4 regions of the Exiguobacterium sp. s7 genome follow, and region 1 is predicted to be linked to each of the others. Evidence: predicted binding sites of a transcription regulator. Region 1 holds the regulator's gene; each other region holds the start of a gene.
The links. Region 1 encodes Rex, which represses fermentation and respiration genes when NADH is low (regulators of the CRP and FNR family bind a similar motif). Its sites were predicted from a motif close to TTGTGAAATATTTCACAA; they were not measured.
Positions count from the first base shown of each region.

Region 2: cydD (thiol reductant ABC exporter subunit CydD) is a predicted target of Rex. The motif match lies at 3,258-3,275, and genes of this name have one in related genera.
Region 3: KNP79_RS02070 (formate/nitrite transporter family protein) is a predicted target of Rex. The motif match lies at 2,368-2,385, and genes of this name have one in related genera.
Region 4: adhE (bifunctional acetaldehyde-CoA/alcohol dehydrogenase) is a predicted target of Rex. The motif match lies at 5,586-5,603, and genes of this name have one in related genera.

Region 1 is NZ_JACSLO010000020.1:5,707-13,127, forward strand. Features, by position in the region: gene rimI (ribosomal protein S18-alanine N-acetyltransferase) at 1-323, shown strand, start outside; gene tsaD (tRNA (adenosine(37)-N6)-threonylcarbamoyltransferase complex transferase subunit TsaD) at 295-1,317, shown strand; gene KNP79_RS14850 (hypothetical protein) at 1,332-1,898, shown strand; gene KNP79_RS14855 (hypothetical protein) at 1,949-2,356, opposite strand; gene KNP79_RS14860 (ABC-F family ATP-binding cassette domain-containing protein) at 2,353-4,254, opposite strand; gene KNP79_RS14865 (redox-sensing transcriptional repressor Rex) at 4,404-5,060, shown strand; gene KNP79_RS14870 (twin-arginine translocase TatA/TatE family subunit) at 5,060-5,278, shown strand; gene tatC (twin-arginine translocase subunit TatC) at 5,282-6,070, shown strand; gene KNP79_RS14880 (hypothetical protein) at 6,212-7,421, shown strand, end outside.
Region 2 is NZ_JACSLO010000007.1:15,287-22,707, forward strand. Features, by position in the region: gene cydC (thiol reductant ABC exporter subunit CydC) at 1-1,509, opposite strand, end outside; gene cydD (thiol reductant ABC exporter subunit CydD) at 1,506-3,230, opposite strand; gene KNP79_RS09955 (Crp/Fnr family transcriptional regulator) at 3,355-4,044, opposite strand; gene KNP79_RS09960 (glycoside hydrolase family 31 protein) at 4,177-6,519, opposite strand; gene arcC (carbamate kinase) at 6,699-7,421, opposite strand, start outside.
Region 3 is NZ_JACSLO010000001.1:394,860-402,280, forward strand. Features, by position in the region: gene mutL (DNA mismatch repair endonuclease MutL) at 1-1,412, shown strand, start outside; gene KNP79_RS02065 (50S ribosomal protein L25/general stress protein Ctc) at 1,576-2,235, shown strand; gene KNP79_RS02070 (formate/nitrite transporter family protein) at 2,446-3,288, shown strand; gene KNP79_RS02075 (anaerobic ribonucleoside triphosphate reductase) at 3,479-5,323, shown strand; gene nrdG (anaerobic ribonucleoside-triphosphate reductase activating protein) at 5,301-5,756, shown strand; gene KNP79_RS02085 (fumarylacetoacetate hydrolase family protein) at 5,811-6,629, shown strand; gene KNP79_RS02090 (S1C family serine protease) at 6,751-7,421, shown strand, end outside.
Region 4 is NZ_JACSLO010000001.1:441,869-449,289, reverse strand. Features, by position in the region: gene KNP79_RS02300 (DeoR/GlpR family DNA-binding transcription regulator) at 1-374, opposite strand, end outside; gene KNP79_RS02295 (alpha/beta hydrolase) at 514-1,425, opposite strand; gene KNP79_RS02290 (zinc-binding metallopeptidase family protein) at 1,513-2,715, opposite strand; gene adhE (bifunctional acetaldehyde-CoA/alcohol dehydrogenase) at 2,855-5,446, opposite strand; gene KNP79_RS02280 (MarR family winged helix-turn-helix transcriptional regulator) at 5,832-6,278, shown strand; gene KNP79_RS02275 (YebC/PmpR family DNA-binding transcriptional regulator) at 6,358-7,068, shown strand; gene KNP79_RS02270 (Na+/H+ antiporter family protein) at 7,216-7,421, shown strand, end outside.

The sequences.
Region 1 (7,421 bases):
TGGTCGGCTTCGTCGGGGTTTGGCAAATTGTAGACGAGGGGCACATCACGAACATCGCCGTCTTACCGGAATATCGCGGGCAAGGCATCGGCAATCTGCTGTTGACGCAACTCGTTGAATTCGCCCGCTCGAAGTCACTCGCGGCGCTCACGCTCGAAGTGCGCGTCTCGAACATCGGCGCCCAAAAGCTGTACGAACAGTTCGGTTTCGAAAATGCCGGACGCCGGAAACGATATTATCAAGACAATAATGAAGACGCCTATATTTACTGGGCGAAGTTAGGAAGTGAAACAGATGGACACATCGCTCATCCTCGCGATTGAGTCGAGCTGTGATGAGACGTCGGTCGCGCTCGTGCGTGACGGCAAGACGCTTTTATCGAACGTCGTCTCGTCGCAGATTGAAAGTCATAAACGGTTTGGCGGGGTTGTGCCCGAGGTCGCCTCGCGCCACCACGTCGAACGGATCACCTACGTCATCGATGACGCCCTCAGTGAAGCGGGTGTGACGATGCAAGACGTCGACGCCGTCGCGGTCACGCAAGGACCGGGTCTTGTCGGGGCACTCCTCGTCGGAATCAGTGCGGCCAAAGCGCTCGCTTTCGCCCATAGCAAACCGCTCATCGGCGTGCATCACATCGCCGGACACATCTATGCGAACGAACTCGTCGAGGAGATGGAGTTCCCGCTCGTCTGTCTCGTCGTATCGGGCGGCCACACGGAGCTCGTCTATATGCCCGAGCACGGTGTGTTCGAAGTCATTGGGGAGACACGTGACGATGCGGCCGGAGAAGCATATGACAAAGTCGCACGGACGCTCAGTCTTCCTTACCCAGGTGGACCTGCTATCGACCGTCTCGCGGCCGATGGAGAAGACACGTACAAGTTCCCGCGGGTTCGGCTTGAAGCGGGAAGTTTCGATTTCAGCTTCAGCGGGCTCAAGTCGTCGGTCATCAACGCCGTCCACAACGCCGAACAGCGCGGGGAGACGGTCATCCCTGAAAACTTGGCGGCCAGTTTCCAAGCGAGTGTCGTCGAAGTGCTCGTCGAGAAAGCGATTCGTGCCGTGAAAGAAAAAGGAGCGAAGCAATTGCTCGTCGCAGGTGGCGTCGCAGCCAACCGTGGACTCCGCGCTGCGCTCAAAGAAGCGACGGACCGCGAAGGCATCCGCCTCGTCATCCCACCACTTGATCTATGCGGAGACAACGCCGGTATGATTGGAGTCGCGGCACATCACGCGTATGTGCGCGGAAAGCGCGATACACTGGCGATGAATGCGGTTCCTGGGTTATCCTTAGAAGAGAGCATGACAGTCTAGGGGGAAATATACAGATGATGAAACGCATAATCATTGGAGGTCTCGTCGTACTGCTCGTCGTCGCGACGTTTTTGCAAGTACGGGAGATCATCCGCGCTTATAATATCGCCTATCAAGAAGAGATCGTGCCGGAAGCGACACGCGTCCGGTCGCTCACAGGAGCGGAATCGCTCGAAGGCATCGGCCGGGTTACGGGTGAGAACACGCTCGTCGAGACGTTGTACGGCTATAAGAGCTTAGACGATCAAGACATCGAAAGCGTCATCGTCGTCGACCGCAACCTCGGCGTTCAACCGAAAGCGAGCGATGCGTATTATCAAATCGCACCGGGACGAGAAGCGACCGAAGAAGAGGCGGCGAAGTTCGAGGACATTGTCAACGAGTTTGACGAAGAGCAACTGTTCGCCCAAGTCATCTCGACGCATGAGGCAAAATATGTGACGAACGACGAAGAGGCGCTCACATTCTACAAAGTGTTCGTCCGTGACGTCGATACGAACGAGTACGTGTTCTTCATCACGGAAGACGGCATCAAGCTCGACTTCCACACGCGCGGTTTCCAACCGCTGCGTTATTTCTAAACGTAAAACAGGGAAGCTGACCTCCACAATGGAGAGCGGCTTCCCTGTTTTTATACTTCTGGATGATGTTTCTTTTGTTTATACCACATATTCACTCGGCTCACGACATAGACGATCAAGGCGAGCACCCACATGAGGAGCGTCGACTGATAGAAGTGGCCCCATACCGAGCCGGGCGTGTAAAAGCTGTGCACGGTCACATCGACCGGCCAGACGACGAGGCGGATAAAGAGCGTGCTCATGAGCAGACCGCTCAACAAGCTGATGACAATCCCGCTCCACGTCTGGATGATGAAGCCGATGACGACCGGCAGGAAATAAAACAGGAACGACGGGACGACGGTCGGTTCCCCACGAATCAGTTCGGATACGTACTCCGTCCCGGTCGGCACGATGTAGGCGAGACCAGTCAGGAAGGCGTGCATCCACTCGATTCGCATCGCACGGGATCGCATCATGAATGGAGCTCCTCCCATTCTGCATACAGTGCCGTGATCGATTCTTTCGTCGCATCGGACTCGGTCGACAGTTCCTGTGCCCGGGCGAAGTCGTTGAAGACGTCCGGTTCACACAACAGTTGCTCGATCTCTTCGAGACGGGCCTCGTGTTGCTCGATGGTGAGCTCAATCTCCTCGATCCGTTGTTTCATCCGGCGTTCCTCGCGTTGCTGCTCCTTGTCGGCGCGCTGTTTCTTGACGATGACTTGTTTCGTCTCTTCGCGGGCGAGTCGGGCCAGTTCTTCAAGTTCTTCTTTCTTCTCGACGTAATACGAGTAATCGCCGAGGTATTCATCGATGCCGTTCGGTGTGATCTCTAAGACGCGCGTCGCGAGCCGGTCGATGAAGTAACGGTCGTGCGATACGAACAAGATTGTGCCCGGGTAGTCGACGAGGGCGTTCTCGAGGATCATCTTCGAGTCGAGGTCCAAGTGGTTCGTCGGCTCATCCAAGATGAGCAAGTTCGGTTGCTCGAGCTTCAGTTTCGCGAGCGTCAAGCGGGCCCGCTCTCCACCCGACAGTTCATGGACACGTTTCATGACGTCGTCACCGCTGAACAGGAACTGACCAAGCAGGCTGCGAACTTCTTGTTCGCGCATGAGCGGCCAGTCGTTCCAAATCTCGTCGATGACGCGGTTGGCATCCGACAAGTTCTGTTGTTCCTGGTCGTAGTAGCCGATCTCGACGCCTGTGCCGTAGCGGATGTCACCAGTGAGCGCCGGCTGTTGTTTCGTCAACACTTTCAAGAGCGTCGATTTACCGACCCCGTTCGGACCGACGAGGGCGACCGATTCGCCGCGTTGCAGTTGGAAGCGGAGATGCTGGGCGATCGGCTCCTCATAACCGATGGCGAGGTCGCTGCCGCTCAACACGTCATTCCCGCTTTGGCGTTTGATTGAGAACGAGAGGACGGCACTGCGCTCGTCACCATCCGGCACGTCCATCCGGTCGATCTTCTCAAGACGTTTGCGGACGCTCTGGGCGCGTTTCGTCGTCGTCGCCCGGGCGATGTTGCGTTGGATGAAGTCCTGCATCTTGGCGATTTCTTCTTGTTGGGATTCGAACTGCTTCTTCTCTTGCTCATAGATCGCGGCCTTCTGTTCGAGATACTTCGTATAGTTGCCGACGAAGCGACGGCTCCGGTGGCGTGACAGCTCATAGACGACCGAGACGACCCGGTCGAGGAAATAGCGGTCGTGGGAGACGATGAGGACAGCGCCTTTATAACCGCTCAAATACTTCTCGAGCCAACCGAGCGTCTCGATGTCCAAGTGGTTCGTCGGCTCATCCAAGATGAGCAGGTCTGGACTTTGAAGGAGCATCTTCGCCAGGGCGAGGCGGGTCCGTTGTCCACCGGAAAGCGTATCGATGCGGCGCTCGAAGTCGTCCGGATAGAAGCGCATCCCGTGAAGGACGGAGCGGATCGTCGCCTCGTATTGATAGCCGCCGCGGTCTTTGAACGTATGCTGTTCTTCATCGTAAGACGACAGCAGGCGCTCATAGGCGGCCGGGTCGTTCAAGATGCGCTCAGATCCCATGTCTTGTTCCATGCGGCGGAGCGTTTTTTCCTGTTCAATTAAGTCGGTGAAGACGGTAAGCATCTCGTTCCAAATCGTCTCGTTCGATTCAAGTCCTGAATCTTGGGCGAGATAGCCGATCGTCACGTCTTTCGGTTTCATGATATCGCCCGAGTCATAGTTGTATTCCCCGGCGATGACTTTGAGCAGTGTCGACTTGCCGGCGCCGTTCCGGCCGACGAGGGCGACGCGTTCGCCTTCTTGGATTTCGAGTTTGACGTTCTCTAAAATCGGCTCAACGCCGAATGATTTCGATAAGTTATTGACTTGCAGTAGGATCAAGTGAAAAAACCCCTTTCTCTCTATTTAGTATACTGTATTTTTTAGTCTTTTCAGGTATATTCGTTGAGTGGTTATGTGAATTCGTTTACAATCAAGGTGTATGAAATTAGATTCGTTTGAAACGCGTCGTAAAAAGGAGGCTCTTTCCGTTGAGTCAAAACGAACCAAAGATTCCGCAAGCGACAGCCAAACGGTTGCCACTATACTATCGGTTTATCCAAAGCCTGCATTCATCAGGAAAACAGCGTGTCTCTTCTGCTGAACTGAGTGAGGCGGTCAAGGTCGATTCGGCCACGATCCGTCGCGATTTCTCGTATTTCGGTGCGCTCGGTAAAAAGGGATATGGCTATAACGTACAGTATCTGTTAGACTTTTTCCGTAAGACACTGAATCAGGACGAGATTACGAACGTCGCCTTGGTCGGGGTTGGTCATCTCGGGACAGCTTTCGTCAACTATAACTTCCTTAAAAACAATAACACACATATCGTCGTCGGGTTCGACGCAGACGAGACAAAAGTCGGCACGACGATGTCCGGTGTCCCGATTCATCACGTCGATGAGATGGAACAGATTATGAAGCAAAACAAGATTGACGTCGCGATTTTGACGGTGCCGTCTGCCTATGCACAGCCTGTCGCGGATGACTTGGTCCGCTTCGGCATCAAAGGCATCTTGAACTTTACACCGGCCAGGCTTACTGTGCCGGATACGGTCCGCGTCCATCATATCGACTTGTCGATCGAACTCCAGTCGCTCATTTACTTTATGCAACACTATCCATCTGCTGAGGGGGTCCATCAATAATGGAATTACTATTATCGTCACTCGTCGTCGGTATTCCAGGCGGAGCAAGTCTGTTTGTCATCGCGATTATCGCGCTCATCATCTTCGGGCCGAAGAAATTGCCTGAGTTCGGCCGTGCCGCCGGACAGACGCTCCGTGAGTTCAAAAATGCCACGAGTGGCATGATGAACGAGCATGACGAGAAAGACAAGAAAGAAATTGAGAAGAAAGAGCAGTAAGCGATGAGCCATCAACCTGATCAAGAACGGGCACTGTCCGACCACTTGACAGAGCTGCGGAGACGACTGATGCTGTCGGCATTTGTCGTCTTTGCCTTCTTTTTGATTGCTTTGCCGAGTGTCAAATATGTGCTCGCCTATCTCCAGGCCGACCTCGTCGAACGAGGCCTTGAATTGAACGCCTTTGGGGTCGCGGACCCGCTCATGATTTACTTGAACTTGGCGCTCGTCATCGGGCTCGTCGCGGCTGGTCCGTTTCTACTGTATCAACTGTGGGCGTTTGTCGCACCTGGTCTGCATCCGAACGAGCGGAAAGCGACGCTCGCCTATATTCCGATCATCTTTATCTTGTTCCTCGTCGGTTTGGCGTTTGCCTACTATTGGTTGTTCCCGCTCGTCCTCGATATCTCGACGGACCTCGGGCAAGACCTTGGTCTGACGCAAATCATCGGGGCGTCGAACTACTTCACGTTCTTGCTGCAACTGACCATCCCATTCGGACTGTTATTCCAGTTACCGGTCGTGACGATGTTCTTGACGCGCATCGGTGTCGTGACGCCGTACTTCCTGTCATCGATCCGGAAGTACGCCTACTTCGCCTTGTTCGTTGTCGCGGCCTTTATCACGCCGCCGGATTTGACGTCGCACCTCATGGTGTCACTGCCGCTCTTCTTCTTGTATGAGATCAGTTTATCGATTTCACGCATCACGTACCGGGGTGTGCTCCGACGTGAGAAAGAGGCGATGGTGAAAGAACAAGTCGATTTGATGAAACAAATGAATGAGAAGTGAACACCATGTCATGCGACGTGGTGTTTTTTTGATTTTAGGGCTATTCAATTTTGAAAAAACAACTTAAAATTAGGAGGGTTAAATCAAAAAAATGGATTATTTTTGAAAGTTATGCATTCATAAACAGAAATGAGGAGAGTAATGAAGAAGTGGTTATGGAGCATGCTCGTGGTGCTCGTCATGATGGTAGCACCGGGAGTAGAAGTCCGAGCAGAGGATTATGCCAAACCGGAAATCATTCCGGCAGGAGAAGTCGTAGGAGATAGTGGATATGTGTGGCGTTCGGGAGATCCGGAGACGCTTATTCACATTCAGACCGGTGAGGAATATACGTTACCGATTCGTGTGTCTGCTGCTTACAATATGTATGCCATCGGAGACGGCCGATTTATGTTAAAAGGGTGGCCGGATTGGGTGATGTGGGATATACGTACGAATGTGGCGACGACATTCCCGATCGAAGCAGGAAGTGAGAATCGACTCGTCTCAACGAATGTAACAACAGGAATGATGTTATGGGCTGATGACGAAAAGTATATCATCACGTCGACGTCAGGTGATATTCTCGGATCGCTCACGAAAGGCAGCGATCCGGTATACAGTCTGCTCGATGATGGGAACGTCCTCGCGTTCGCCGACGGTCAAGTGACGAAGCGGACGGTGACAGGAGAAGTGCTTGAGACAATCAGTTCCTATTCAGGACAGGTGAGGTGGGCCCGTCACATGAAAGAAGCGAATCAATGGTTCGTGATCAAAAGTGATGACTCGGAGCACATGTTTATTTTCGATTTGGCGACGAAACGATGGATTGAGAAAGATGCGCCAAACATAAGTAATCTTACGTGGAAAGACGGCACCTACTACTTCATGACGCGAGAAATGTATACGACATTCTATGTCAGTTATAACGTCAGCACGAATGAGTGGAAAGAGGCACCGATTGATGACGCTGACATTCGACAACACGGTCCGTGGTACGTTTTTGGTATGAAGAAGACGGAAGTGTACACGCCGGAGTCTTTATGGAAAGCGCCATGGCAACTGAATGTCAATGTGCCGAAAACGACGAATCGCTATGAGGTAGGTCGTCCATATGACGTCAACGGAACGGCCACGCTCGTTGATGGTACGGCCTTACCGATTCCAGCGACTGAGCTGACGGCACGTTTAGCCTATCAAGACGACCCGTTCGTTTGGGAGCAAGGGAAACTGACGTTACAGACGAATGAGTCGTATGACATGATTTTTAAGTGGAACGATTTTGAGCGCCGGTTAGACTTATGGGCATCGAACTATGTGCCACTCACACTCGACCCGCCAACCGGTGTCTTAGGTCCGATTAGCGGGAAGA
Region 2 (7,421 bases), on a different contig from region 1:
CTCGGTCCGCGCATCGAGCGCCGATGTCGCTTCGTCAAGTATCCAGAGCAATCCATTCTTCAACAAGGCTCGGGCGATGGCAAGACGTTGCCGCTCGCCGCCCGATAAGTTCGCCCCTTTCTCAAGGACGGGCTCGTCGAGCGAGAAACCGAGGCGGACACTCGCGAGCGCCGCTTCCATCTCAGCGTCCGAGAAATTACCGGCGAGCTCCAAGTTCTCTCGCACCGTCCCGAAGAAGAAGTGGTTCTCTTGAAGGACGACGCTGGCTTCACGCCAGACCGATGCTTGGGTCACATCGTCCAACCGCTGTCCATTCAATCGGATCTCACCAGACTCAGGTCTGACAAAAGCGAGCAACAGTTGAAGTAGTGTCGATTTTCCTGAGCCGCTCGGTCCGACGATAACGGTCTTTGAACCGCCTCGTAACGTCACGTCGACGCCGCTCAGCACGTCACGGAACGTGTCCGGGTAGCGATAGCTCACGCGTTCGAACGATACGTCAGGTGCTGTCTCGAGCGCTACGTCGGTACGGGCCGACTCGGCAACGACAATCGCTTCACTCGGCTCGACCACTTCGAGCAGTCGATCGGCCGCTTGCTTGCTGTCGGCATAGTGACCTGGGAAGACTGCCATCGGTGTCGCGTTCTCAAACGCAGTGAGCGACATCATGATGAGCATGGCCAAGAAGAGGCCATTTAATTCCCCGTCGACGACAAGATAGGCCCCGATGGCCAAAACACCCCATGAGACGAGTAAGGACGCCGCCACGACGAGCGAGGAGTTGAAGAACTGGTTCGTCACATCTCGTTTTTGGGCATCGGCGTAGCGGTCGCTCTGTTCAAGCAGTTCGTTGCGCGTTTGACCAAGCCGATGGTGCAACAACAGGTCGCGATAGCCGTACATCATCTCCGTCATCCCACTCGACAGGTCTCCTCGCAAGGTACGGAGTTGCCGGTCATGCTTGGCACGGACACGGGCGAAGAAGGCCGGGATCAAAAAACCGGTCACGAAGACGCCGAACAAGATCCAAACGCTGACCCAGACCGAGAAGTATGTGACGAAGAAAATCGTGCTCAAGAAGACGAGTACCAAGATAATCGGCGGGTAGAACACCCGTAAAAAATAGTTCTGCAAGCTCTCGACGTCACCAACGACGCGAGCGAGCAAGTCCCCACTCCGATATTTGGCAAAGATGCTCGGGACGAGCGGCTCGAGTTGACGATAAAATCGGACCCGGAGTTCGCTCAAAATCGTGAACGTCGCCCGGTGCGAGGCGAGACGCTCCTGATAGCGAGCACTCGCCCGAATCACACCGAACAGTTTAATCAAAACGACGGGCACCATGAGCGCATACAGCGGCGGCACGAGCCCAGCCCGTGAGACGAGGTATCCGCTCGCCGCGAACAAAGCGACGGCTGCGATGCCAGCGACATAACCAAAGAAGATCGAGAGGATGATATCCTTTTTCTCTCGCATCATCCATTTCGTGATCGTCCAAAGGGAATTCATCCTCTCACCCCTTTCTGTAGCGTGAATAAGTCAGCGTATTGCGGAACGCTGAGCAGTTCGTCATGTGTGCCTTGGGCGACGAGACGCCCTTCGTCCATGAACCAAATCGCATCGGCTTGTTTGATCGTATGCAGACGATGCGCGACCGTGACGAGCGTTGACTCACGTGACAACTCATCGATTGAGCGCCGAACGATTTGTTCGGTCACTAAATCAAGTCCGGTCGTCGGTTCATCGAACAAGATGATGCCGGGACGTTTCAAGAAGGCCCGGGCCAAGGCGAGCCGCTGCCGTTCACCTCCGGATAAGCCGTAACCCCCTTCACCGAGTTCGGTATGAAGACCGTTCGGCAACTGAGCGATGACATCGTTCAGTCCGGCTGCCGTCGCCGCCTCGAGGATGCTCGCTTCGTCCGCCGCCTCACCGAGGGCGATATTATCGGCGACGGTGCCGGCGAACAAATACGGATTTTGTGAGATATAGCCAATCGTGTCATACCATGACGTATCGGTGTACGTCTCGAGCGGTTCACCGTCCACGAGGACACGTCCGCTGTCAGGTTTGACGAGCCCCGATAACACGTTCAAGACGGTTGTCTTCCCGGACCCGCTCGCCCCGACGAGCGCCATGTGGGCACCGGCAGGAATCATGCCGCTTAAAGGCTGGAGCGTGAAACGCCCCCCTTCATAGGCGAATGATGCTTCGTCGAGCTCGAGGTCGGGTGTCCGGCTCGTCAACGTCCGGTCGCCCCACTGCAGACGTTCATCCGGTGCGTCGAGCGCCTCGAAAATACGATCGGCCGCCCCCATGCTGCCGCGTCCGGTATGGAACGCACCGCCGAGGTCTTTAATGGCCAAATAGTATTCCGGAGCCAAGACGAGAATCAAAAAGCCGGAGAAGAACGTCAAGTTCTGCCAGACGACCATTTGCAGCGCCACTTCGAGCGCCACGACCCCTGTGCTGAGCATCGAGATGAACTCGAGCATGAGACCCGATAAGAACGCCGTCTTCAAGACGACCATCGTCGCGTCGCGGAAGTCGAGACTGCTCTTTTCAATCGCTTGCGCCTCACGCTCGGTCCGACCGTATAGTTTCAATGTCGTCAATCCTTGCAACACGTCCAAGAACTTTCCGGAGAACTGGTTCATCTTCTCCATCTGTTGTTCGGATTTTTTCTGCGTCGCAATCCCGATGATAATGAAAAAGATTGGGATGAACGGCGCCGTCACCATCATGATGACGCCCGAGATCCAATGTTGGCTGAAGACGACGACGAGAATGAGCAGCGGAATGATCGACGTTTGAATGACTTGCGGCCAATATTGGCTGAAGTAGGCGTCGACTTCATCGACCGCGTCCATGAAGACGCTGACTTTCTTTCCGGACTGGCCGGACAAAGATGTCTCGATCGGATTCGATGTATAACGGTCAAGCAACTGAAACCGGAGTGTCCGTTTCGCTTTCTCCGCTAGACTAGCTCCGATTCGTCCTGACATGTAGCCGAACAAAGCACGCGTGACGAGGGCGAGAATGAGCCAGCCGAGCGCCGGGATGATGCTTTCAAACGATGCATTTTTAAAAAAGACCTGGTCGACGATATCGACGATTAAATACGCCTGCGCCAAAATCGACAATCCGATCATCACCGCGGCGATGACGAGTCCGACGATATGGCGTTTTTCAGCTAAAGCGAGAGCTTGCAGTCGTTTCACTGCGTTCATCCTTTCTATACTATCCAAAACTTTTCTTTGTGAGGATTCTCACTAATTATAACTGATGCACACGACCATGGCGAACGCTTCGCTTAGCCAGACATGCAAAAGACGCCGCGTATATCACGTGGCGTCATACCGTCGTCTGTTCAAAGTATTCGGGATGGCCAATCATCAATTCACGCGCATCGAAGTGAAGCACCTCTTCTTTTCGTAAGCGCGATAAGATGTTCGACACGGTCTCCCGTGACGTACCGGATAAGCGTGAGATTTCAATCGTCGTGAACGGACACCGGACGCGAACCCCCTCTGCTTCCGGTTCCCCGAGGTCTTCAATCAAGTAATGGATCGTGTTGAGCACGCGTTCGGTCGCACTCGGAGTGATGATATCCTGCACCCGTCGTTCGTGCAAGTCGAGAATCCGATTCATCTGTCCGACGATATGGAGTAACATCGACGCGTTCCGAGAGACGAGTTGTTCGAATCGGTCCGTCGGCATATAGATGACCTCGATATCGGTCAACGCCTCCGCCGAATGTTGATAATACGGTTCCGTCATCAAGCCACGATACGGGAACAGTTGCTTCGGTTTCAAGTAGTCCGTATATTGATGGGTCGCCGTCTCGTTGTTGCGCTCGAGCTTCACGTAACCGCTGATTAAAAAGTAGACGCGCTCCCGAGGATCGCCTTCCATGAATAAGAGCTGTCCTTTCCGGTACGTTCGACAATAGACATGGGGCAACAGTGCCTCGAGCTCACGGGCGGTACATTTGGTGAATACATCGAGTTGCCGCAAGTCGTCTACGGTCCATTTCGGTTTCATGTTGAACCCTCCAATCTATCTTGCCTCTCCTTTTAGTATAGTTGGATTCAATTTGAAAACGCTTACAAAATCCAACGATTTTCTGACAAAAAAAAAAGAGGGGCTTTCACCCTCTTCGTCACAGCACGTTATTCAATCGAGCATCAACTCCATGATCGCATCTTGCAGGTCACGGTCGAGTTCAAGCGCGTGCAAATCGAACAGCCATGCCTCGAGCCGCGTCTTCGCTGCCGCCGATCGATACAACTTGTCTTTTAAATCATAAGAAATCTCGGCGCGGTCCAAGAAACGATACAAACGATCGAGCCGGTGATCGTTCGCCGTCAATTCGACCGGGAGAGACACCGTCATCTCTTCATCAATCGGACCGAGTTCGAGGCGCAGTGTCTGGGTCTCTCGATTGTATTCACCAGAACCGGTCACGCCTCGGAGGAGTAACGTGACGTTACGGTCAGACGGCAAGACGGTCCGGTCACCTGTAACGTGAATGTGGAGCTTCCGTTCCTCCCAATCAAGCGTGAACGTCGTCTCAGCGTAAGCACCCGTCTCATAGTCACGGTCCGACCCGTTGTCTTCATAGAGCGTGAACGTATTCGACGCGCCCGGGAAGACAAGAACTTCCAATTCGCCCGGGTTATCCGTATCGTTACGGCCCGAGTAATGCCGTGCCATCGGGATGATTGCCCCTGCTTTCGCGAACACTGCTTGTTCGTCAAGTCCCCGGAACACCCGAACCGACTTCTCTCCCGCATAGCGATGACCGGTAAAGAAATCGAACCAGTCACCTTTTGGTAACCAGACGTTCGTCGCTGCGACGTGGAGCTGTTTATTCATCGGCTCGACGATCGGAGAGATGATGAGTTCACTGCCGAAGTAGTATTCGTTCGGTACTTCATACGCCGCGTCCTCGTCCGGATGTTCATAATACATTGGTAAGATGAGCGGCAAGGCACCCGCGTGGTTCCGCCAGTTCATCGTATAGATGTACGGGATCAATTGATGGCGCAGACGCAAGAACGTCTTCATCGACCGCTCCGCCTCGAGACCGAAGCGCCACGGCTCTTTCCCGTTGAACGTACTGAACGTCGAGTGCAGGCGCATGATCGGACTGAACACACCGAACGCGACCCAACGTGCGGCGAGCTCATCGTCTTTTGAGCCTCGGTAATGGCCACCGATATCGTGACTCCACCAACCATAGCCGATATTGGAAGCGGTCGCCGTAAAGTACGGCTGGAACGCAAGCGACGCCCACGAAATCAACGTGTCTCCCGAGAAACCGACCGGATAGCGGTGACTGCCCGGGCCCGAATAACGGGAGAAGATGATTGGTCGATCGCCATCCCGGGCGATGTCGGCCGCATGATAGTGGTTCAGCATCCAGAGCGGGTCGAGCCCTTCCATTTTCGACGTCGAGCCTTGTTGCCAGTCGATCCACCAGAAATCGACGCCGTCGTCTTCATGCGGATGATGCATCTGCTCGAAATAGGCTTGAATGAAGCGTTTATCGGAAAAGTCGAACGGGATGCGGTCGCCTTGGGACGGATCGATGCCCATCGCCTCGGCCATCGCCACATATTGGTCTTCGAACGCACGCACGCCATCCGCCGGATGCAAGTTCAACGTGACGAGCAACCCTTCTTGCTTGAGCCACGTCAAGAATCCTTTCGGGTCCGGGAACAAGTTCTTATTCCATGAATAACCCGTCCATCCGCTCCCGTATTCTTCCGGGACGTCGGTGACGTGCCAATCCATGTCGATGACGCTGACCGAGAACGGGATGTCCTCTGTCTTAAACCGACGCATGAGTTCTTTATATTCCGTCTCGTCGTAGCGCCAATAGCGGCTCCACCAGTTGCCGAGCGCTTTTCGTGGCAACAGCGGCGTCGGGCCGGTCAATTGATAGAAGTCACGGAGTGCGCGCTTATACTCATGCCCATACCCGAAGTAGTACAAGTCATGGATATGTTTACGCCGCGGTTCGACGAAACGGTCCTCGGTCATGATGAACGAATCAGAGTCATCGATGACGGCATACCCTTGTTTCGAGGCGATGCCTTCACCGAGTTCGGTCGCCCCGTCGACATGGTCGAGCGTTCGCGCCGTCCCTTTCAACGTCCGCTCCGGTCCGTTAAACGTATAGCGGCTATAATACGTACTGAAGTTCCCTTTCACGTCGACGTAAAGCGTGTTCGGCGCGAACGGCCCTTTCGTGTAGTAGAGGTGGACGTGCTCCGTGATGATTTGCAATTCCGTCTCATTCTCAATCACGCGAAACTCTGGGACTGCGAACGCCCGGTTAAAGACGACTTGGGTCGGCCGGTCTTCGAACACCCCATCCTCGGCATACTCCATCCGAATCAGTTGGCTCGTCAGTACCGTGAAGCGATAGCAGCTCCCTTGGACGATTGCCCGATCATCTGCCTGCGGTTTCATTTGTTGCGTATAGACGTTCTCCTCTTCAAATAGACGCATAAGATCGAGCGTTGCCGCTCTTCGTCACTCCCCTTCTTAATTGTGCAAACGTTTACACTCAAAATGATAGCAATGTCTAAATCGACATACAACATTCCTTCCCCATGTCGGACCATAAAAAACGACGAGCAGCCAATTCAGGAAAAAAGCCACAGACGCTGATGTCTGTGGCGTTGAGCTTATTGTTGGAGCGTCGCGGCGAGTCGGACGCGCGTCCCGACCTCACCTCGGACCGCCGCAAGGGCTTGTTCGAGCGACGTGATGACGGCAACCCGGTCGTGTCCTGATTCGGCGAATTGAAGGGCGGCCCGAACTTTCGGCAACATGCTGCCCGGTGCGAACTGGCCTTCGGCGATAAACGTCTCGAGTTGTTCTTTCGTCGTCTCCTCGAGCGCCCGGGCCGACGGTGTCCCGAAATCGACGAACACGTGCTCGACGGCCGTCAAGATGAGGAGCATGTCGGCGTCGACGAGATCGGCGAGTTTCGCAGCGGCAAAATCTTTATCGATGACCGCCTCGACGCCGATATAGCCATCGGCTGTATCGATGACAGGAATCCCCCCGCCGCCAGAGGCGACGACGATGTGCTCATGGGCGACGAGGTCACGGATGACCGCGTGCTCAAGAATCGCCACTGGAAACGGGCTCGGGACGACACGGCGATAGCCGCGACCGGCGTCTTCTTTGAACACATAACCGGTCGTCCGTTCAAGCTGCTGCGCTTCCGCCTCGTCATAGAAAGGACCAATCGGCTTCGTCGGGTGACTGAAGGCACTATCGTTCGGGTCGACGACCGACCGCGTGACGATCGGTGCGACCGAACGTTCCAAACCACGAGATCTCAGTGCTTTCGTGAGGGCGTTCTCGAACCAATAGCCAATCATCCCTTGTGTCATCGCCCC
Region 3 (7,421 bases), on a different contig from region 1:
CGGCGCAAACACCGGCCGCGGCGAACGTCGGGACGGAGATAGCCGTCAGTCAATTGTTCTATAATACACCAGCCCGATTGAAGTATTTGAAAACGTCCGCGACGGAACTGGCGAGCATCACCGACACGTTGAACCGAATCGCCTTGTCCCACCCGGAAGTTCGCCTCACGGCGTTCCATGAAGACAAGGAACTGCTCAGGACGAGTGGGAACGGCGACATCAAGCAAGTCATGCTCGCCATCTATGGCCGACAAGTCGCGGCACAAATTGTCACGGCGTCGAGTAAGACGAACGACTATAGTTTGAGCGCCCATCTTGTCCGTCCGGAAGTGACGCGTTCGAACAAGCAGTACGTGACGCTCATCTTGAACGGTCGGAGCATCAAGAACTTTGCGTTGACCCAAAGTGTGCTCGAAGGCTACCACACGCTACTACCGATTGGTCGTTATCCGATCGCTGTCCTCGAAGTGAACATGGACCCGATGCTGATCGATGTCAACGTCCATCCGACGAAACGAGAAGTTCGGCTTTCAAAAGAGAAAGAGCTCTGTCAATTGATTCGCGAGACGGTCCAACTGACACTCCGGGAACAGCGTTTAATCCCGTCGGTCAAACCGAAAGAGCGACCGGTCAATCGGACCGAACAAGAGCGACTTGATTTCACGGTTGAACGGGCGCCGGTCACGGATGAAGCGCCGACGTGGAACTATCCAATTCCACGTGAGCCTGTCACGTCACCGAGTCGATGGTCGCCGACCCCGCTCGTCAATGAAGCGCCTGAGCCGATAGCGTCGACGGTCGAATCGGAAACAATCGAGACGAAACGAGAGCGGTTGCCGCCGCTCGACGTCATCGGTCAATTGCATGCGAGTTATATCGTCTGTGGTGCCGAGGACGGGATGTACGTCATTGACCAACACGCGGCCCAGGAACGAATCAAATATGAGTTGTTTTACGAGCAGCTCGGGAATCCTGACAAGGAATACCAGTTGTTGCTGCTTCCGCTCACGCTCGAGTTCACGCAAGAAGAGGCGCTCGCGATTGAAGAAGTCACTCCGCTTTTAAAAGAAGCAGGTCTAGAATTGGAGCCGTTCGGCGGCAACACGTTCCTCGTTAGAGAGATTCCGACGTGGTACCCGCAACACGATTTAGAAGGAACGGTCCGTGATTTGATAGAGATGGCGATCCGGGATCGCTCCATTGACATCGCTAAATATCGGGAAGATGCGTCGATTTTGATGGCGTGCAAACGGTCGATTAAAGCAAACCATCCGTTGAACCACGAGATGATGCGGCAATTGCTTCACGATTTGAATCAGACGACGTCTCCGTACACGTGTCCGCACGGACGTCCGATTTTAGTGAAGTGGAGCACGTACGAGCTCGAGAAGCTATTTAAACGCGTTATGTGACACGCCTGTAATCTTTTCTTAACCTCCTGTTACGTTTATGGATAGGTGGCTATGGGAACAATATACACATGTCACTCAACGCATCGAGGTTGAGAGGTGGCTTTTTCACTGCCTCACCCTCAAGATGTAGACATGATCGATAAACCAGTAGGGGGAAAAGATTATGGCAGACACGCTTAAAGTAACGAAACGAGAATTACGACCACGTTCGGTCCGCGCTAACTTGCGTAAAGAAGGAAAAGTGTTAGGTGTCGTTTACGGCTACAAAGTTGAAAGCACACCGGTCGCATTCGAAGAGATGGCACTTCGTAAGATTCTTCGTGAACACGGCGACAACGCTTTGATCGAACTCAATATCGATGGTAAGAAAGTGAACACACTCGTTCACGGGACAGAAGTCGACCCATTTACGAACGAATACAAGCACGTCGAATTTATGGCAGTGAAGATGGACGAAGCGACAGAAGTCGAAGCGGACGTCACACTTGTCGGCGACGCGAAAGGCGTCAAAGAAGGCGGCTACTTGGCACAGACGCTCTATAAAGTAACGGTCTCGGCAACACCAGCCAACATTCCGGAGCGTATCGAGCTTGATGTTTCTGAACTCGGCATCGGTGACTCGCTCACTGTCGCTGATATTCCAGAGAACAAAGATTACGAAATCGTATCTGAGGGTGATCTTCAAATCGCATCGGTGAATGAACCGGTGGCGGTCGAAGACCTTGAAGCTGATACAGCGACAGAAGGCGAAGTTGAAGCGACTGAAGAGGCGTCAGAAACTTCAACGGAAGAGTCGGAAGAGGCTTCTGAAAACAAAGAATAATCATTTCGAACGGCCCTTTGCAAAGGGTCGTTTTTTTCTAGTCACAAATCCGACAAATGTAAACGATTACGATGTGAAAAATGTGTCAACATGTGGAAGGGGCGATTGCAATTTATTCGTTTCGGGCTTATATTGTTAATGATTTCACATGTTCGTTCTTATTATAATGGTTTCATTCAAACAGAAAGAAGGGTTTGTGACATGGCATCAATGGAAATCCATGCACTCGAATCGTTGCGGAAGAAAGCACAGGCATCTTCGCAAATGATTCATTATCGGCCAATGGAGTACTTTTTACGAGCAATGCTCGCGGGGATCTTTATCGGATTCGCTTCAATTTTCACACTGAAAGTCGTCAACGGAATGTATTTGATCGATTCTCCGTTCACAACGCTCATCGGAGGATTCTCATTCGGGATCGCCCTCGTCATGATCATCTATGGCGGAGCCGAACTGTTCACCGGGAATACGATGTACTTCACAACCTCGACGATGCGGGGGTACACGACGCTCAGCGACACGATGCTCGTCTGGTTGCTCTGCTTTGTCGGGAATGCGCTCGGTGGCGTTTTGTTCGCCTTGCTGCTCGCGCCGACCGGTGTCATCCAAGAACTTGGGATGGACAACTGGCTGTTCTCGGTCGTCGAAAGCAAGATGCACCACACGACGGTCGAAATTTTCTTCCGCGCGATCTTCTGCAACTGGATGGTCTGTCTTGCCATCTTCTTGCCGAAGCAAATGAAAAACGAGTTCGCCCAAATCTTCTCGATGATCTTTCTCGTCGCCGTTTTCTTCGCCTCAGGATTTGATCACGTCATCGCCAACTTCGTCTTGTTCGCCCTCACGCTCGTCGTCCCGCATCCTGAGGCGATCAGCTTTGCCGGCGCGATCCACAACTTGATCCCAGCCACGTTCGGGAATATCATCGGTGGCGCGTTGTTCATGGGTGCGATCTATACCTGGTTAAACGCGAAAGGCTTGCGTGAAGCCCAAGAATCGGAAGCAACGGAAGAAGTCGAATTGAAAATTGTGAAACCTGCCAAAGAAGTATAAGGTAGCTCACGACAACGAGCAGTCGAGTCCACGTCAGTGGCTCGACTGTTTTTGCGTTTTTATCACAAGCATTGATCACAATTTCGACTTCACATCTCAATAGCAAAACATGACATAATCTATATATGGAACTTAAGCGAGTAATTAACTCGCTTGTAATCAATATATAGTGAGGTGATGCGGAGTGAATATGCTCCAGCTTTATGAAGATGTCTGTGTTCTCCCAGATCAGGACCTCGTACAAGAGAACGCCAACGTCGACGGGAAATCACCACTTGGAAAATTGGCACGATTATCCTCAGAAGTATCAAAACAATTGTCGACGACATATCTATTATCAGAACGGTCACGTCAAGCCGTCGAGGATAATTTTTTGTATATCCATGACGCCGACTACTACGTGACAGGATCGACGACGTGTTGTCAAATCCCACTCGGTGAGCTACTCACGAACGGATTTCATACCGGGCACGGGACGATTCGACCGCCACAGGATATCCGCTCGGCGATGGCGCTCGCTTCGATTATTCTTCAAGCGAACCAAAACATGCAGCATGGCGGTCAAGCTTTCCCGATGTTTGATGTCGACCTCGCACCGTATGTCGAAAAGACGTATGAACGTCAGCTCGAGCGGCTCAAAAAGCTACCAGTCGAATGGACGACCGAGCAACTTTTTGAAACTGCCGAGTCTGAAACAATCGCGACGACGTATCAAGCGTGTGAGGCGTTCATCCACAACGCCAACTCGATGCACTCACGTGGTGGCGGACAAGTACCGTTCGTTTCCATCAATTACGGCACCGACACGAGCCGGTGGGGACGCGTATTCATTCGAGAGTTGCTGCGCGCGACCGAGCGAGGGCTCGGTAACGGGGAGACGCCGATTTTCCCGATTCAAATCTTTAAAGTGAAAGAAGGGGTCAACTTCCATGAGGACGATCCGAACGTCGACTTGTTCCGTCTCGCCTGTCGTGTGACGGGCAAGCGGTTATTCCCGAACTTCTCGTTCGTCGATGCTCCGTTCAACCTTCAATACTACGACGGGACGCACGGCTCGGAAGTCGCCTACATGGGTTGTCGGACAAGGGTGATGGGGAATCGGCATGGTGCCGAGACGTCGATTGGACGAGGCAACTTATCATTTTCGACGTTGAACTTGGTCAAAATGGCACTCGTCTCCTCGGATATCCATACTTTTTATGAGACGCTCGACGCTTACGTCGACGTCGCCATCGATCAATTGCTCGAACGATTCGACTATCAAGCGAAGCGGCACGCCGACGAATTTCGGTTCCTCTATGCCCAACACGTCTGGCGGGGGGGAGAGAGACTCGGGCCAGAAGACGATCTTCGCGAGGTACTGAAGCAAGGGACGCTCTCGGTCGGATTTATCGGTCTCGCCGAAGCGCTTCGTGTTCTCACAGGTGGCACGCATGCCGAGTCACGAGAGGCGGAACGGCTTGGGCTCGATATCGTCACTCATTTACGTGATCGAATGAAGCAGGCATCGGAACGATACGATTTGAACTTTTCTCTCTTGGCGACCCCGGCCGAAGGATTGTCGGGTAAATTTGTGACGAGAGATCAGCAATCGTTTGGGATGATCGAAGGTGTGACCGACCGCGCCTTTTATACGAACTCGTTTCATGTGCCCGTGTATCAATCGGTCTCGATTCGCGATAAAGTCCGTCTCGAAGCGCCTTACCACGCGCTCTGTGATGCGGGTCATATCACGTATGTCGAAGTCGACGGATCGCTCGCCCATAATGCGGAAGCGGTCGAAGCGATCGTCCGGCTCATGCGGACCGAGAACGTCGGCTACGGGTCGATCAACCATCCGGTCGACCGTTGTGGCAACTGCGGCCTTGAAGGGATCATCGACGAAGCGTGCCCGACATGTGGCGAACATGAACGAATTGAACGGATCCGTCGCATCACCGGCTACTTGGTCGGGACGATGGACCGGTGGAATTCGGCAAAACGAGAAGAAGAACGAGCGAGGGTGAAGCATCATGCGCGTCCTATCCGTACTTGAAGAATCGGTCGTCGACGGTCCAGGCATTCGCACGGTCATCTTTACGGCGGGCTGCCCGCACCGTTGCCCCGGGTGTCATAATCCAGAATCTTGGAATCCGCGTGGAGGACAAGACGTCTCGGTCGCGGACTTACTCGCTCAAATCGAACAATCAGGCTGGGACGGGGTGACGATTTCAGGCGGGGAACCATTTCTGCAACCGGAAGAATTGGCACGGCTCGTCGACGGATGTAAGGTCCTTCAGAAAAACGTTTGGGTGTATACGGGCTATACGCTCGAACAGTTGCAAGCCATGCACGACGAATTCGTCACAAGGGTGCTCGACCGTGCCGATGTGCTCGTCGATGGGCGTTTCGAACAGCCGCTCATGGACCGGTCGCTCCGGTTTCGGGGATCGAGCAACCAGCGGATTATTTTCTTAAACAAAGCGTAATCGGGGCCGTCGCGTCCCGATTTTTTGTATACTAGCAAAAAAGGGGGAATTTTGATGAAATGGTGTAGTTTTCAAGTTGAAGGAGAGCAAAGGGTCGGTGTCGTGGCAGGAGAGTTCGTCTATGACGTCAGTGACCAATTACATACGACTTCGTTGTTAGAAGTCATCGCGCGTGAGTTTGAACCGGATGTCGATCTAGATGTCGCGCCAAGGCTGGCGCTTCAAGACGTCACGTTCGTCGCACCGTATCGTCCGCTCAAAAATGTCATCTGTATCGGGAAAAATTACGAAGAGCATGTGAAAGAGATGGATACGGCCGGGGCCGGTAAGCTCGTCATCTTCACGAAAGCGCCGACCTCGGTCGTCGGCCCAGAGGCTGTCGTCGAACGTCACCCCGAATTGACCGACCAGCTCGACTATGAAGGCGAACTCGCCGTCATCATCGGGAAATCAGGCCGGGATATTGACGACGTCGATGCCCATATTTTTGGTTACACGATTCTGAACGACATCACGGCCAGGGATGTGCAAAAACAACACGTCCAGTTTTTCCGCGGCAAATCGTTCGATACGTTCTGTCCGATGGGGCCATATATCGTCACACCGGATGAGCTCTCGTTCCCACTGACGATTCAAACGGTCGTCAATGGCGAGACACGTCAAGATGGGTCGACGGCGGATATGATTCGCCCGATCGAAGAGTTAATTCGGACTTTGTCAAAGGGCATGACACTTGAAGCAGGAGACATCATCGCGACCGGCACACCGGCCGGGGTCGGCCACGGCATGAAGCCGCCCGTCTATCTCCAATCAGGAGACACGGTCGAAGTGAGCATCACGGGACTCGGGACGCTCCGTAACATCATCGTCTGACCCAATTGACGCAAATTGTGAAGAATCTTGTAATCGATGCTTCATTTCCGCAAAACGATGACTATGCCTCTTATACTAAGGGTAGAACAAAGAGGAAACATCATATAGGAGATGATTACACATGGAACGCAATGATCGTCCAACAGAATCAAATGAACAAAATCACCGCGAGGATTGGCTCGATACCGAGCTCGGCTCGTCAGAACAACGACAAGAACCGTCGCGCGCAGAGCAACCGGCCCGACCATCGTTCGTCGGCCGGATGTTCCCTGGGTTTGTCGGCGGCGTGATTGGTGCCGTCTTGACTGGCGCCATCGCTTTTCCGTTCATCGATCAAGTGCCGACAAATGTGTCTGATACGAACGTGACGTCGGAAGGGTCGCCGGTCCAGACGACGTCTACGACAACGGACAGCTCGGTCACCGATGCGGTCGCGACCGCACAGCCTGCTGTCGTGACGGTGAACAATTTCGCGTCAAACGGTTTTTCAAGTGAAGCTGTCGAAGCCGGGGTCGGCTCGGGTGTCATCTATAAAAAAGACGGCGACTCGGCTTACATCGTCACGAACCATCACGTCGTCAACGGTGCTGACCGTTTGACCGTGACATTCAATGACGGATCGACAGCGGACGCCAAATTGATGGGTAGCGACGCCACGTATGACTTGGCCGTGCTCGAAGTCGATGCGGACAAAGTCTCGTCCGTCATCTCGATTGGAAAGTCGAGCGAGTTGAAACCGGGGCAAACCGTCGTCGCCATCGGGAACCCGCTCGGGCAGTTTGAGAACTCGGT
Region 4 (7,421 bases), on a different contig from region 1:
ATCGGTAAACTGTTTGTCACGACGATGACGTCTTTTCCGTTTAAGAAAGGAACCATCGCTTGCGTCGTCGTCCCGGCATCGAGATAGACGGACATCCCGTCTTCGATGAATGTCGCGGCCTTCCGTGCGATCGCGACTTTTTCATCGACGTGTTGATCTCGTTTCTCCTCGAACGTCGGCTCTTCTTCGTAGCGGGCCACGAGCGTTGCACCGCCATGAACCCGTTCGAGATAACCTTCGGCTTCAAGGTCGGTCAAATCCCGGCGAATCGTCGACTCCGACGATGCCGTCAACTCGACCAATTCTTTCAATTTGACGATCTTTTGCTCCGACAGACGTTGCAAAATCAGTTGATGTCGTTGTTTCGTTAACATCGTATTCCCTCCGTAGCTCTAATATAAAGCGTTTTCATTTAAAAAACAATCATAAACATTCAAAAACATTCATCTTTTTTTACGTCGTCACAATTATAACATAAAAAACGGTCACTTAGTGACCGTTTTTGACAGTTCGTTATCGTTTCATCAACCAATCGTTCAATCGGCGGATGAGTTCGGGGTGTAGCGGCGCCTCAATGGCGTCCCGATATTCCTTATGCAACGTGAGCAACGCGTGCGGACTCGTCCGTTCAACGAGCAAGTGGTTCATGTCGTGGATGATGTGGCTGTCGACGTCCCCTTTGGTCCGAATCGAGTGGACATGTTCCGGCGGGACTTGGACGTCGCGATCACCGGTGAGAGCGAGCACGGGAACACGCACATGTTCGAGCCGTTCGCGGACGTCGTACGAGGCATGCTCGCGAATCCATTTGGCGTTCACGACTTGGCCGCGGTACTTGAAGGCGGCGACGTTCGTCCGCAGCGACCGTTCGAGTAAATCGTCTTGGCGCTGGCGAATCTTCTTCGGGACGCCGGTCAATCGATAGAACACGCCCTTGAGTCCTTTCACCGAACCGACTTCAGTTGCGAGTGCGTCGGCTTGCAGCAAGAACATCTTCTTCGAGGAATCGTTGAATCCGGCGAGAAGGATCAGCCCGGCCGCATTCGTCTCGAGCTGAACAGCCGGGGCGATGACGGCCCCTTCGCTGTGACCGAGCACATACATATCCCCTGCGTCCGGCTCCTGTTTGATGGCGTTGACGACGGTGATCGCATCTGTCACCAAATCGTGCAGCCCGACTTTATTGAAATCACCGTCCGATGCACCGATGCCTTGTTTGTCATAGCGGTAGACGTTGACACCCATCTCAAAGAGCGCCTCGGCCAGCTTTTTATATGTGCCGAATTGGGATGGTCCCAAATTGCCGTCCCGGTCGCTCGGCCCGCTCCCGCTGAGCAGGACGATCGTCTTTCGGGGCTCGCCGTGGGTCATCCACGTACCGGCCAGTTGTCCATAATTCGTTGTCACATTCAGTTGTCGTTCCATCGTATCGCCTCCCCTTTCATCATACCGAAGTAATGGATCCGTTTCGAGTAAAAGAATAGACCGCCCCATATGTGACGGTCTTACTTCTTATTGGAGAGTTAACCACTCGCTGAGCCATTTAACGTGATCACGCATCGCCTCGTCAGAAAGACGACTGATTGTGTCTTTATCTGTATAAACGTCGTTATGGGCTGTGACAGAATCATTGACGGAGATGACTGGGAACCCGGCTTGCTTGTACTCATCTAAGATTGATACGCCTAGACTCTTCACTTCGACAGGGCCAAAACCAATCCCCTCCATAAACGGATATGTCGTCATCCCACTTGTTTTGAAGAATCGATTCGTCTCCCCTGTACCAAGTATATCAAGTAACATGATGACACGCGGCGTCGTACCTCGATCTTGAAGCATCTGCAAATAGTGCGTACTTGATTCGTATCCATCCCCAGTTCCATTCAAGAAAACGTAGCGGACCGTTGCATCCGTCTCTACGTCATCCATCGCTTGAAGCGTATGGTAGAGCACGGATGCACCACCTAACCCAGTGAGAGCGTGATCGCCATACCAGCTTCCCTCAAGTCGGGCCATGACAATCACTTCTTTGTCAGTCGTGCCAGGTTGCGTAAACTCTACGTAAGGAATTTCGTCTGTGAACGGCTCAATCGCAACCGTTTGACCGTCTTGGAAAGACTCGGCTGTTATTCGGTCGACCCCGGCCCCATTCAAGCGAAGTGCAGCTGAAACGTAAGCGAATCCATATTCTTCCGGAGCATCCGGGTGTGGCGTAATGAGATAACCTGCCGCATTCGCTTCGGCTAATTTTGTAAGATAGCGATTCGCTGCCTCGTCATTAAGGACTTCTCCGTAATAATCGATTTCATACGCATCTTCCATTGCTTCATAAGATACGTCGGTCGTCGGTAGGACGATGACTCTTCCAGCCACATCAGGTATCGGGGCATCCCATTCCAAATGAAGCAGTTCCCCTTCAATTGTCTCTTCAAATGGAATTGTCGCGTACCCATCGTAAAATTCATCATCAATCGTTATAGTCGGCCAATTCGTGTTGAGCGGAGCGTAATGAATCTCACGTTTCATATCGACTGAAGTCTCGTCAGAAACACCGATACCTAACGACTCGAACAGTTCGACATTTTCATGGCTTTCTGCGACCCGATCGTATGAAGCAAAATATTCAGCCGTCTCATAAGGACTTGTTGCCGAGGCCGGATTGAAATAAAGAAAAATAGTAAATAGTGCCGACAGTAGGCTGTACATAATGGTCATCTACGTATCTCCATAAAAAAACTCACCAATAAATGGTTGTATTATCCTATTATATTAAGTGATCTGACAATTGTATATTTATTTTTCAAGAAAAAACGGCCTCCCTCTTAGGAGGGAAACCGTTTAGATATTGTAAGACTTATACGCCTTCGTAAGCAGCGTACATGATTTCTTTCAATTCTTCGACGAGCGGCATTTTCGGGTTAGCCGTCGTACATTGGTCTTCGAACGCGTCGACTGCCATCTTGTCGATTTTCGCGTCGAGGTCCGCTTTCTTGATGCCTTGGGCTTTGAACGAGAGTTTGATGTTCAAGCGCTGACCGAGCTCGATGATCGCTTGGATGAGCGACTCGACGCCTTCTTCCGTCGTGCTGGCTGGAAGTCCGAGGTAGCGCGCGATTTCAGCGTAACGCTCGTCGGCGATGAATGACTCATATTTCGGGAACGCCGCGAGTTTCGATGGGCGTGTCGCGTTATAGCGGATGACGTGCGGCATAAGGATCGCGTTCGTCCGTCCGTGCGGGACATGGAACTCGCCACCGATTTTGTGTGCGATCGAGTGGTTGATACCGAGGAACGCGTTCGCGAACGCCATACCAGCCATTGTCGATGCGTTGTGGACTTTCTGACGCGCTTCGGCGTCACTTCCGTTCTCATACGCTTTCGGGAGGTAATCGAAGATCATCTTCATCGAACGAAGCGCGAGTCCATCCGTATAGTCGTTTGCCATGACCGAAACGTACGCTTCGATGGCGTGTGTCAACACGTCCATACCTGTATCAGCCGTGATTGAAGCTGGGACCGTCATGACGAACTCAGGGTCGACGATGGCGACGTCCGGTGTGATCGCATAGTCAGCGATCGGGTATTTGACGTTGCGTTTCTTATCCGTGATGACCGTGAACGGTGTCACTTCAGAACCCGTACCTGATGTTGTCGGGATGGCGACGAACATCGACTTGTTGCCGAGTGTCGGGAACTTGTACGTCCGCTTGCGGATATCCATGAATTTTTGGCGAAGGTTCGAGAACTTCTCTTCTGGGCGTTCGTAGAAGAGCCACATGCCTTTCGCGGCATCCATCGGTGATCCACCACCGAGTGCGATAATCATGTCTGGTTGGAAGTGACGCATCGCTTCGGCACCACGCATGACCGTCTCGACCGATGGGTCTGGCTCGACTTGGTCGAAGATGCGGTACTCGACACCAGCCGGCAAGTTTTTGACGACTTTATCGGCAAATCCGAGTTTGACCATCATTTCATCTGTAACGATCATCGCCCGTTTTTTCGATGTGAGCGATTGAAGGTATTGGACCGAGTTTTTCTCAAAGTAAATCTTTTCAGGGACTTTAAACCATTGCATATTCACGCGACGTCTCGCCACCTTTTTCACGTTGAGTAGATGTTTCGCCGTCACGTTCTCAGAGACGGAGTTTTTACCGTACGACCCACAACCGAGTGTGAGTGATGGTGTCATTTCGTTATAGAGGTCACCGATCCCGCCGTGTGCCGTTGGCGAGTTGACGATGATGCGGCAAGCTTTCATCCGGAGTCCGAATGCGAGGATGGCGTCGTCGTCTGTCGAGTGGATGGCTGCCGTATGACCGAGACCACCGATTTCGAGCATCTTCTCAGCGATGGCGAAACCTTCTTCACGCGATTGGACTTTATAGGCTCCTAGTACTGGGCTAAGTTTCTCGTGTGAGAGCAATTCTGTCGCGCCGACCGTCTCGAGTTCGGCAATCAAGATTTTCGTGTCGGCCGGAACGCTAAGTCCAGCTTTCTCGGCGATCCAGGCTGCAGGCTTCCCGACGATTTCAGGGTTTACCGCACAAGAGTCTGTTTTAATGACGAGTGTCTCGAGTTTTGCTTTCTCTTCTGGTGAGCAGAAGTAGCAACCGAGCGCCGTCATTTCGGCTTTCACTTCTTCGTAAACTTCTTGGTCGACGATGATCGCTTGTTCAGATGCACAGATCATCCCGTTATCGAACGTTTTCGACAAGATGACGTCCGAGATGGCACGTTTTACTTTTGCTGTCTTGTCGATGTAGGCTGGAACGTTACCAGGACCGACACCGAGGGCCGGTTTACCAGTTGAATAGGCTGATTTGACCATCGCCGCACCGCCTGTTGCGAGGACCATGGCGACTCCTGGGTGGTTCATAAGCGCTTTCGTCGCGTCGAGTGACGGTTTTTCAACCCATTGAATCAAATGTTCCGGTGCGCCGGCTTCGATGGCTGCGTCACGAAGGATGCGGGCCGCTTCACTTGAACACTGTTGTGCCGACGGGTGGAAGCCGAAGATGATCGGGTTACGTGTTTTGATGCCGATGATTGCTTTGAACATCGTCGTTGATGTCGGGTTCGTGACCGGTGTGACCCCGGCGACGACACCGACTGGTTCCGCGATGTACGTGATGCCGTTTTGCTCATCGTCTTCGATGACGCCGACCGTCTTCTCACCACGGAGTGAGTTATAAATATATTCTGTCGCAAAGATGTTTTTGATCATCTTATCTTCAAACACACCGCGACCAGTTTCTTCATATGCATGTTTCGCGAGTGCGACGTGTTGTTCGAGACCGGCTAGCGCCATCGCCTGAACGATCGCATCGATTTTCTCTTGATCAAACGTCATTAACGTGTCGAGCGCTGTATGTGCTCGTGTGACGAGCGTGTCGACCATCTGTTCTGCTGATGTTTCCACTACTGCTTTCTCTTTAACTGCCATGTTGGGTTCCTCCTCATGAATGAGAGCTTATACTGCTGACTTGATGGAGAGCACGGGGCGATCAGTGGTTTGATAAGAGTTTGTGCTTTCCTTCACATTCATAGAATACAACGTTTCCAACAATTTGTGCGTGACAACAATGTGAACTCTTTCACAATATTTTTTTGAAGAATGAGGATAGGTCTTGCTTTTTGATAGGACGCTCAGTAAAATCGTATGCGTTTTCATGAAAAGATGAAGTCTAACAAATGTAAACGCTTACATATATTGTGACGCCTGTTTGTCTGATGTGCTGTGCAATTTGTCACGCAACAAGGATTGGTCGTCCACCCCGCCCTCGGTCGTGTATAATGAAGAAAGAACCTAATTAGGAAGTGACATGACTATGCCGAGACAAGACGCAGCCGATCAGTTCGTAAAACTGATCCCATTAATCCGCAGGAAGTTGTTACGCCGTTCCGACCTCCCGCAAATCCCAAACTTGAACTTTTCCCACTTTCATCTCCTCATGTTGATTGAGGATGAAGGTGCCGTGACGAACGGACACATCAGCGAGACGCTATCGATCGCCCCGCCAAACGTGACGCCGCTCATCACGAAGCTCGTCGATGAGGGCTACATCACCCGCGTGCCGGACGAGCGTGACCGCCGTGTCATCTGGAACCAATTGACCGACAAAGGTGAGCTCGTTCTTCGCGAGCGTCGCGACTCGTTTCGACGCTTGTTCGAGGACCGCCTCGCTTTTTTAGACGAGGAAGAGACGGATCGATTGATTGACAGCCTGAAGACGTTGACGGAGATCGTCGAGAAGATGGATAAGAGCGAGGGATGATTTTTACTCGTCAACATCCACGTCTTCTTATATAATCGAGGATGAATCAATCGAACAATGGAAAGAGAGATGACATGTAATGGGTCGTAAATGGAACAACATTAAAGAGAAAAAGGCGTCAAAAGACGCCAATACGAGTCGCATTTATGCGAAGTTCGGCCGTGAAATCTACGTAGCCGCCCGCCAAGGGGAACCAGATCCAGAATCAAATCAAGCGCTCAAATTCGTCGTTGAACGGGCGAAGACGTACAACGTCCCACGCGCCATCATCGACCGCGCCATCGACAAGGCGAAAGGCGGCGACGAAGAGAACTTCGATGAACTCCGCTATGAAGGGTTCGGACCGAACGGCTCGATGCTCATCGTCGACACGCTCACGAACAACGTCAACCGGACGGCGTCTGAAGTCCGCGCCGCTTTCGGCAAAAACGGCGGCAACATGGGTGTCAGCGGATCGGTCGCTTACATGTTTGACGCGACGGCCGTCATCGGTGTCAGCGGCATGTCTGCTGACGACGTACTCGAACTCATGATGGAGCACGATCTTGACGTTCGCGATGTCATCGAAGAAGATGAGACGATTATCGTCTATGCGGAACCAGAAGCGTTCCATGCCGTCCAGACTGCCTTCAAAGCTGCAGGCATCGAGACGTTTGAAGTCGCCGAGTTGACGATGTTGCCACAAAACGAGATCGCCCTCGACGACGAGTCGAAAGAACAGTTCGAAAAACTGCTCGACGTCCTCGAAGATCTCGAAGACGTGCGCCAGGTGTACCATAACGTTGAATGATCATGAACGAGCGATAACTTTTCGGAGTTATCGCTTTTTTTGAACAATCGATTTGACAACCCGAAAAACGTATGTTAAATTTCAAAAGTCTTTATCATATTAAAGTGATAACAAGAGAAAGAGTTTGAAAGAAAGGTGTTGGAATTGATGAATGCTGTCTTATTAGCTGTTATCGTATTATTCGCTCTCGCGATCAGTCGAGTTCACATCGTCTTGTCGCTCATCCTCGCCGCAATCGTCGGCGGTCTCGTCGGAGGTCTCGGGTTCAACGACACGTTGACCGCCTTCAGTGACGGTCTTGGCGGAGGGGCTACCATCGCCCTCAGTTATGCGCTACTCGGTGCGTTCGCCGT